2 linked regions of the Marinagarivorans cellulosilyticus genome follow. The protein of the gene in region 1 binds, or shares a complex with, the protein of each later gene. Links are inferred from orthologs where the notes say so. Each region holds a gene or a part of one and is shown on either strand. Other genes may lie near its edges.

Region 1 (5,026 bases):
ACATCTTAAGGTTGAAGGGCGTGGCGGCGTTGGCAGATTACATCACCAACGAAATCCAAGACGTTTACCGCTTACAGGGTGTAAAAATTAACGATAAGCACATCGAGGTTATTGTTCGCCAGATGTTGCGCAAAGTTGAAATCACAGAAATGGGTGATTCTGACTTCGTTAAGGGCGAACAGGCGGAATTTGTACGCGTGCTTGAGCAAAACGAAAAGCTGCGTGCTGAAGGCAAGCAGCCTGCGCGTTATGTGCGTGAGCTGTTGGGTATTACTAAGGCCTCTTTGGCAACAGAGTCGTTTATTTCGGCGGCATCGTTCCAGGAGACCACACGTGTACTTACTGAGGCTGCGGTAACCGGTAAGGTTGATACCTTGCGCGGTTTGAAAGAAAACGTTGTTGTGGGTCGACTTATTCCTGCGGGAACCGGTTTGGCTTATCACAAAGAGCGTCGTCGTAAGCGTGAGCAAGTTGAGGAAGTTGTTACAGAGACAGTTAGTGCAGCGGAAGTTGAAGCCGCACTTACAGAAGCGCTGCGCTCAAGTAATGATTAATTTTCAGGCAATCACTGCTTGACCTTGCTGGGTGGCGCATTTAGAATGCGCCACCCGCATTTTGCGGGCGGGTTATTAGCACCCGTTTTTGTTTAATAGCTGTTTAATTGCAGCGTAATTTATTTTGGAGTTTTTTCCATGGCAACGATCAACCAGTTGGTTCGTAAGCCGAGAAAACGTAAAGTACAGAAGAGTGACGTTCCTGCGTTGCAAAACTGTCCTCAGCGTCGCGGTGTTTGCACCCGCGTTTACACCACAACCCCTAAGAAGCCAAACTCTGCCTTGCGTAAAGTTTGTCGTGTTCGCTTAACTAGCGGCTACGAAGTGACTTCTTACATTGGTGGTGAAGGGCACAATTTGCAGGAGCACAGTGTTGTTTTGATTCGTGGCGGTCGTGTTAAAGATTTGCCAGGTGTTCGTTACCACACTGTTCGCGGTTCGCTTGACACCTCTGGTGTTGCAGATCGTAAACAAGCTCGTTCTAAGTACGGTGCCAAGCGTCCTAAATAAGGTTGCTTAACGTTTTTAAGTCTTAAGATCCAGTAAGGCTGAGCTAGTACCATCTAGGTGGTTTAGTCTCAGGCAAACCTGAATTAAAGTGAGTGTAGTTATATGCCAAGAAGACGCGTCGTCGCAAAACGTGAGATTCTTCCGGATCCAAAGTTTGGAGATCAAACTTTGGCTAAGTTTATGAACCACGTAATGGTCAGCGGTAAGAAATCTGTCGCTGAGCGCATTGTATATGGTGCTTTAGATGTCGTTGCTGAAAAAACCAGCAAGGACCCATTGGAAGTTTTCCAAGAAGCATTAGAAAATGTTGCCCCTATGGTTGAGGTTAAGTCTCGCCGTGTTGGTGGTGCAACTTACCAAGTGCCTGTTGAGGTTCGCCCATCACGTCGCACAGCTTTGGCTATGCGCTGGTTGGTTGATTACTCGCGTGGTCGTGGTGAAAAGTCTATGGCTTTCCGCTTAGCGGGTGAGCTAATTGATGCATCTCAAAGTAAAGGTGCAGCAGTTAAGAAACGTGAAGACGTACACCGTATGGCTGAAGCGAACAAAGCGTTCTCGCATTTTCGTTTCTAAGCTTTATGTTGTGTTTGCAACGAAAAGGCAGCTATTTTTGCTGCCTTTTCGTTGTTTATCTGGCTTATTTTTTAGTCAAACTAATTATTTATAAGAATTCTGAGGAACGGCATAGTGGCACGTAAAACTCCAATTTCGCGTTACCGCAATATTGGTATTTGTGCGCACGTTGATGCGGGTAAAACCACAACAACGGAGCGAGTGCTTTTTTATACTGGCGTTTCACATAAAATCGGCGAAGTGCACGATGGTGCCGCGACGATGGATTGGATGGCTCAAGAGCAAGAGCGGGGGATTACTATTACCTCAGCCGCGACTACCTGTTTTTGGAAGGGTATGGCGCAGCAGTTTGATGAGCATCGAATCAATATTATTGATACACCTGGCCACGTAGACTTCACAATTGAGGTAGAGCGTTCGCTCCGTGTGCTAGATGGTGCGGTTGTTGTATTGTGTGGCTCCTCTGGTGTGCAGCCCCAAACAGAAACCGTATGGCGTCAGGCCAATAAGTACGAAGTTCCGCGAATGGTTTTCGTGAATAAAATGGACCGTACAGGTGCTGATTTCCGTCGTGTTGTCGAGCAGCTGAAAACGCGTCTCGGCGCTAATGCAGTGCCGCTGCATATGACAATAGGCGCTGAAGAAGATTTTAAAGGCGTTGTCGATTTAGTTAAAAATAAAGCAATACTCTGGAGTGAGCAGGATCAGGGTGTTTCTTTTGAGTATGCTGATATTCCCGCAGATTTGGCCGAAGAGTGTGCTGAAATGCGCGAATTTGTGGTTGAATCAGCCGCTGAAGCTACCGATGAGTTAATGGAAAAGTACCTCGAGGGCGGGGAGTTAACCGAAGAAGAGATTAAGTTCGGTATCCGTAAGCTCACGCTAGAGAATAAGCTTGTCCCTGTGTTGGGTGGCTCGGCCTTTAAAAATAAAGGTGTGCAGGCTGTTCTGGATGCGGTAATTGAGTATTTGCCCGCTCCCGATCAGGTTAAGGCTATTGAGGGGATTCTTGATGATAAGGACTCTTCGGTTGCGACGCGTGAAGCAGACGATAGCGCACCTTTCGCAGCGCTGGCCTTTAAGATCGCGACGGATCCTTTTGTGGGTACGTTAACTTTTTTCCGAGTTTACTCTGGCACCCTAAAGCAGGGAGATTCAGTTTTTAATCCGGTGAAGGGTAAGAAAGAGCGTGTAGGTCGCATGGTGCAAATGCATGCGAATCAGCGCGAAGAAATTAAAGAAGTCTTGGCGGGTGATATTGCCGCTGGGATAGGCTTTAAGGATGTCACCACTGGGGATACATTGTGTTCGCAGGATGGTGTAATTACCTTGGAGCGCATGGAGTTTCCTGAGCCTGTAATTTCGGTGGCAGTAGAGCCGCGAACACAGGCTGATCAAGAAAAAATGGGGATAGCGTTAGGCAAGTTGGCGCAAGAGGATCCTTCCTTTCAGGTGAAAACTGACGAGGAGACGGGCCAAACTATTATTTCTGGAATGGGTGAGCTTCACTTAGATATTCTTGTTGACCGCATGAGTCGAGAGTTTGGGGTTCAAGCCAATATTGGTAAGCCTCAAGTTGCCTATCGCGAAGCGATTCGTAATTCGTGTGAGATCGAGGGTAAGTTTGTTCGTCAGTCTGGCGGTCGCGGCCAGTACGGGCATGTTTGGATTAAGTTTGAGCCAGGTGAGGATGAATCTTCAGAAGGGCTTGAGTTTGTGAATGAGGTCGTAGGTGGTGTTGTGCCTAAAGATTTTATTCCAGCAATCCAAAAGGGCATTGAAGAGCAAATGAAAAACGGTGTAGTAGCCGGGTATCCTTTGCTTGGATTAAAGGCGACAATTTACGACGGTTCGTATCATGATGTTGACTCTTCTGAAATGGCCTTTAAGATTGCTGCCTCGATGGCAACTAAAAAGCTGGTTGAGTTTGGTGGTGCGGTGCTGTTGGAGCCCGTGATGAAGGTTGAGGTCGTCACTCCCGAAGAAAATATGGGAGATGTAGTTGGCGATTTAAATCGACGTCGAGGGTTGATCTTGGGTATGGATGAAAGTGTTTCCGGTAAGGTTGTCACGGCTGAAGTACCTTTGGCAGAAATGTTTGGCTATGCAACGGCCGTCCGTTCTGCCACACAAGGTCGCGCGACTTATGCCATGGAGTTCTGCAAATATGCAGAGGTGCCAGGTAATGTTGCGCAGGACATCATCGCTAGAATCTGACTGTAAAAATTTAACTGTAAGATGGTACCGGCGAATAATTGGTTTTTATCTGACTTCACTAAAGTAATTTCTTAAGAGGACTTTAAAAGTGGCAAAAGAAAAATTTGAACGTAATAAACCCCACGTTAACGTCGGTACTATCGGCCACGTTGACCACGGTAAAACAACTTTGACTGCAGCATTGACTCGCGTATGTGCTGAAGTTTTTGGCGGTACTGCTGTTGCTTTCGACGGTATTGATAACGCTCCAGAAGAAAAAGCGCGTGGTATAACCATTGCGACTTCTCACGTTGAGTATGATTCACCAACTCGCCACTACGCGCACGTAGATTGCCCAGGTCACGCCGATTATGTTAAAAACATGATTACTGGTGCTGCTCAAATGGATGGCGCTATCTTGGTTTGTGGTACTACCGATGGCCCAATGCCACAAACGCGTGAGCACATCTTGTTGTCTCGCCAGGTTGGTGTTCCTTTCATCGTTGTGTTCTTGAACAAAGCTGACCTTCTTGCTGAAGATTGTGGCGGCGTTGATTCAGAAGAATATGCAGAAATGCTTGAGCTTGTTGAAATGGAAATTCGTGACTTGTTGTCAGCTTACGAATTCCCTGGCGACGACACTCCAATCATTGCAGGTTCTGCATTGATGGCATTGGAAGGTAAAGACGAGAACGAGCTTGGCACAACCGCTGTTAAGAAATTGGTTGAAGCTTTGGATTCTTACATTCCTGAGCCTGAGCGTGACATCGACAAGCCATTCATTATGCCTATCGAAGATGTATTCTCTATTTCTGGTCGTGGTACTGTTGTAACTGGTCGTGTAGAGCGTGGTATTGTTAAAGTTGGTGAGGAAATCGAAATTATCGGTATCCGCGAAACGACTAAAACAACCTGTACTGGTGTAGAGATGTTCCGCAAGCTTCTTGACGAAGGTCGCGCTGGTGAGAACGTTGGTGTTCTTTTGCGTGGTACTAAGCGTGAAGATGTTGAGCGCGGTCAAGTTTTGGCTAAGCCTGGTTCAATTAATCCACACACCAAGTTCGAAGCAGAAGTTTACGTATTGTCTAAAGATGAAGGTGGTCGTCACACTCCATTCTTTAAAGGCTATCGTCCACAGTTCTACTTCCGTACCACTGACATCACTGGTGCTTGTGAGCTTCCAGATGGCGTTG
Region 2 (2,838 bases), 2.5 Mb from region 1 along the record:
ACCTTAAACATCTGGCACCAAACTATTTTGCCGCCACTGGTTGACGATCCAAAAGAACCTCATCAATCAAACCATAAGCCTTAGATTCTTCGGCACTCATGAAATTATCGCGCTCAGTGTCTCGCGCAATCTCTTCCACGGATTTCCCAGCATGAGAGGCCATAAGCGAATTCAAACGCTCACGAATCTTCAAGATCTCTTGCGCATGAATGTGTATATCACTGGCTTGCCCTTGCGCACCACCAGAAGGCTGGTGAATCATTACCCTCGAATTAGGCAAACAGAAACGCTTGCCCTTTTCCCCGGCCGCAAGCAAAAACGCCCCCATGCTGCAGGCCTGCCCTATACACATGGTGCTCACATTCGGCTTAATAAACTGCATTGTGTCGTATATCGACAAGCCAGCGGTTACAGAGCCGCCAGGAGAGTTAATGTATAGGTGAATATCTTTATCTGGGTTTTCAGCCTCAAGAAATAGAAGCTGAGCGACGACCAGGTTGGCCATATGATCCTCAACCTGCCCAACCAAAAAAATCACTCGCTCTTTTAACAAACGCGAGTAAATATCGTACGAGCGCTCACCGCGCGCAGTTTGCTCAATGACCATTGGCACCAAGGCTGCGCTAGGATTTGAAGACACCACCCCTTGAGTATCAATTATAGACATAGCTTGTTATTTTCCTTGTTTCTGCGACTCGACCCTTTTAGCCAAGTCGGATTTAATTAATGCTTACCTAAGAAGCTTAACCCGAGACTTAAAGATATGCCAGAAAAGAAAAAACCCCACCAAAGCCTACCGAGCCTTAGTGGGGTTTTCGAAAATATCGAGTAGATTAAGAATTAAGCAACAGCGCCTTTTTGCTGACCAATTAACTCTTTATAAGGCACGGTTTTTTCCGTAACGGCGGCGGATTCAACCAACTTCTCAACAACCTGCTCTTCCAAAACCGCAGCTTCAACACCCGCTAATAATTGCTCATTACCAAAATAATAATTCACAACACTCTGCGGATCTTCGTAAGTTGCAGCCAAACCTTCAATCATCGCCTTAACGCGATCCTTATCAGCCTTCAAAGATTCTTTTGTAACAACCTCGGAAACCAACAAACCCAAGTGGGTGCGCTTCTTAGCCTGCTCCTCAAACATACTGTCAGGGAAGATGGTGCTCAAATCGAGTTTTTCACTCAACTGGCCGTACTGCTGCGCCATCTGATTGCGCAATGCGTTAATTTCTGAAGCCACAAGCGCCTTTGGCACCTCCAGCTCATTTGCAGCAACCAGCGCATCAAACACCTGGGTTTTCAAGCTATTCTTAGCAGCTTTATCTTTCTCATTTTCCATATTTTCGCGCACTTCTTTGCGGAACTGCTCTTCACCGCCTTCAGCAACACCGAAAATTTTGAAAAACTCATCATCAACTTCTGGCAATTCCTGCACCTGAACAGCCTTTACAGTTACAGCAAATTCAACTGCCGCACCGCGCAACTCTTCAGCCTGATAATCCTCAGGGAAAGTCAAACTTAAAACACGCTCTTCGCCAGCTTTAACGCCAACTAAACCAGACTCAAAACCCTCAATCATCTGACCAGAACCTAACACCAAGTTTTGATTCTCAGCACTACCACCTTCAAAGGCCTCACCATCTTTAGTGCCCGTAAAATCAATAACAACCTGATCGCCATCAGCAGCGGCTTGCTCAGCATCGATCCACTTAGCCTGACTCTTACGCAAAGTATCAATCATATCTTCGACATCAGCATCAGTGATTTCTGCGCTCAATTTTTCAACCGCAACACCCTCAACACCATTAAGCTCAACATCTGGGTAAACCTCAATAGTCGCAACAAACTCAACATCTTTGCCCGCATCCATTTGCTTAGGCTCAATGCTAGGCTGCCCAGCTGGGCGGAGCTTTTCTTGCGTTACAGCTTCGTAGTAAGAGCGATTAATCGCATCACCAAGCACTTCCTGACGAACGCCTGCGCCAAAGCGTTTTTTCACAACGCTCATGGGTACCTTACCCTGACGAAAGCCATTAATTCTTACGGTCTTTGAAGCCTGCTGTAGACGCTTATTGACTTCTTGATCGACCTGCGCAGCAGGGATGCCAACCGTCAAACGACGCTCTAAACCGGACGTTGTCTCAACAGAAACTTGCATGATATGCCTCATTACCAAAAACTGGGGAAATTATGTGAAATGCGAGCTTAATAAATCATGGTGCGGTCGGAGAGACTTGAACTCTCACGCCTTGCGGCACTGGAACCTAAATCCAGCGCGTCTACCAATTCCGCCACGACCGCCTATGATTTATCACTCGTCTAAGCTAGGAAGTATGCAAGCCAAAAAGGCCTAACCCTTTGATTCTTATAAGAAAAAAGAGCCTTCTGCGTACCCGCCTTAGCGAGGGGTGCAAATAGTGCCATAGCACTTTAAGTGTTTCAACTTTTTTTTACAAAAAACCGCAAAAACCTGAAAATAAATCTGTTGCGCCTGCAAAGCAGGCGCAAAACGTACAACAAACGAGCAATTTAATTAAGGCGCTCAACTACTGTTGTTATACCCTGCCCCAGGCCAATACACATGGTCGACACACCCAATGTTGCCTGCTTGTCTTGCATAACACTTAAAAGCGTACCTGTAATGCGAGTACCAGAACAACCGAATGGATGCCCTAACGCAATTGCACCGCCGTACAAATTCACCTTGCTATCCATAGCATCAAGCAAAGATAAATCTTTCAATACTGGCAAAGCTTGCGCAGCGAAAGCCTCATTAAGCTCAACAATATCGATATCCTCAATTTTTAACCCTAAGTCAGCCAACGCTTTTTGAGTA

The links.
Region 2: the proteins of rpsG (region 1) and tig are in contact, whole or in part, in a crystal structure (PDB 3GTY), measured with the Thermotoga maritima proteins. The link is inferred for Marinagarivorans cellulosilyticus from one-to-one orthologs. Residues at the interface, in WP_004081843.1 of Thermotoga maritima: Lys34, Lys52, Lys55, Glu59, Arg62, Gln63, Glu66, Asn67, Lys69, Val71, Arg95, Ala109, Lys110, Lys111, Gly112, Arg113, Pro114, Glu117, Glu121, Ile124, Ala125, Tyr127, Asn128, Asn129, Thr130, Gly131, Lys135, Asp139, Arg142, Met143; in WP_004081061.1 of Thermotoga maritima: Glu122, Val124, Val129, Leu130, Tyr133, Glu188, Gly259, Ile262, Tyr263, Glu266, Ser270, Glu273, Gln274, Glu277, Arg308, Gln311, Ile312, Ser315, Tyr316, Glu325, Arg329, Arg336, Leu363, Phe366, Trp367, Arg373, Leu377, Arg381, Leu384, Glu387.

The regions. Positions count from the first base shown.
Region 1 is NZ_AP023086.1:459,148-464,173, forward strand. The notes cover bases 1-2,901. They hold rpsG (30S ribosomal protein S7), read left to right. Parts: upstream 1-1,166; coding sequence 1,167-1,637; downstream 1,638-2,901. Other genes in these bases: rpoC (DNA-directed RNA polymerase subunit beta'), read left to right, coding at 1-554; rpsL (30S ribosomal protein S12), read left to right, coding at 693-1,064; fusA (elongation factor G), read left to right, coding at 1,752-2,901. Also shown: more of fusA, read left to right, coding at 2,902-3,854; tuf (elongation factor Tu), read left to right, coding at 3,943-5,026.
Region 2 is NZ_AP023086.1:2,975,115-2,977,952, reverse strand. It holds tig (trigger factor), read right to left. Parts: upstream 2,161-2,838; coding sequence 841-2,160; downstream 1-840. Other genes in the region: fadA (acetyl-CoA C-acyltransferase FadA), read right to left, coding at 2,532-2,838; clpP (ATP-dependent Clp endopeptidase proteolytic subunit ClpP), read right to left, coding at 23-667. UniProt on the Bacillus subtilis protein: Involved in protein export. Acts as a chaperone by maintaining the newly synthesized protein in an open conformation. Functions as a peptidyl-prolyl cis-trans isomerase.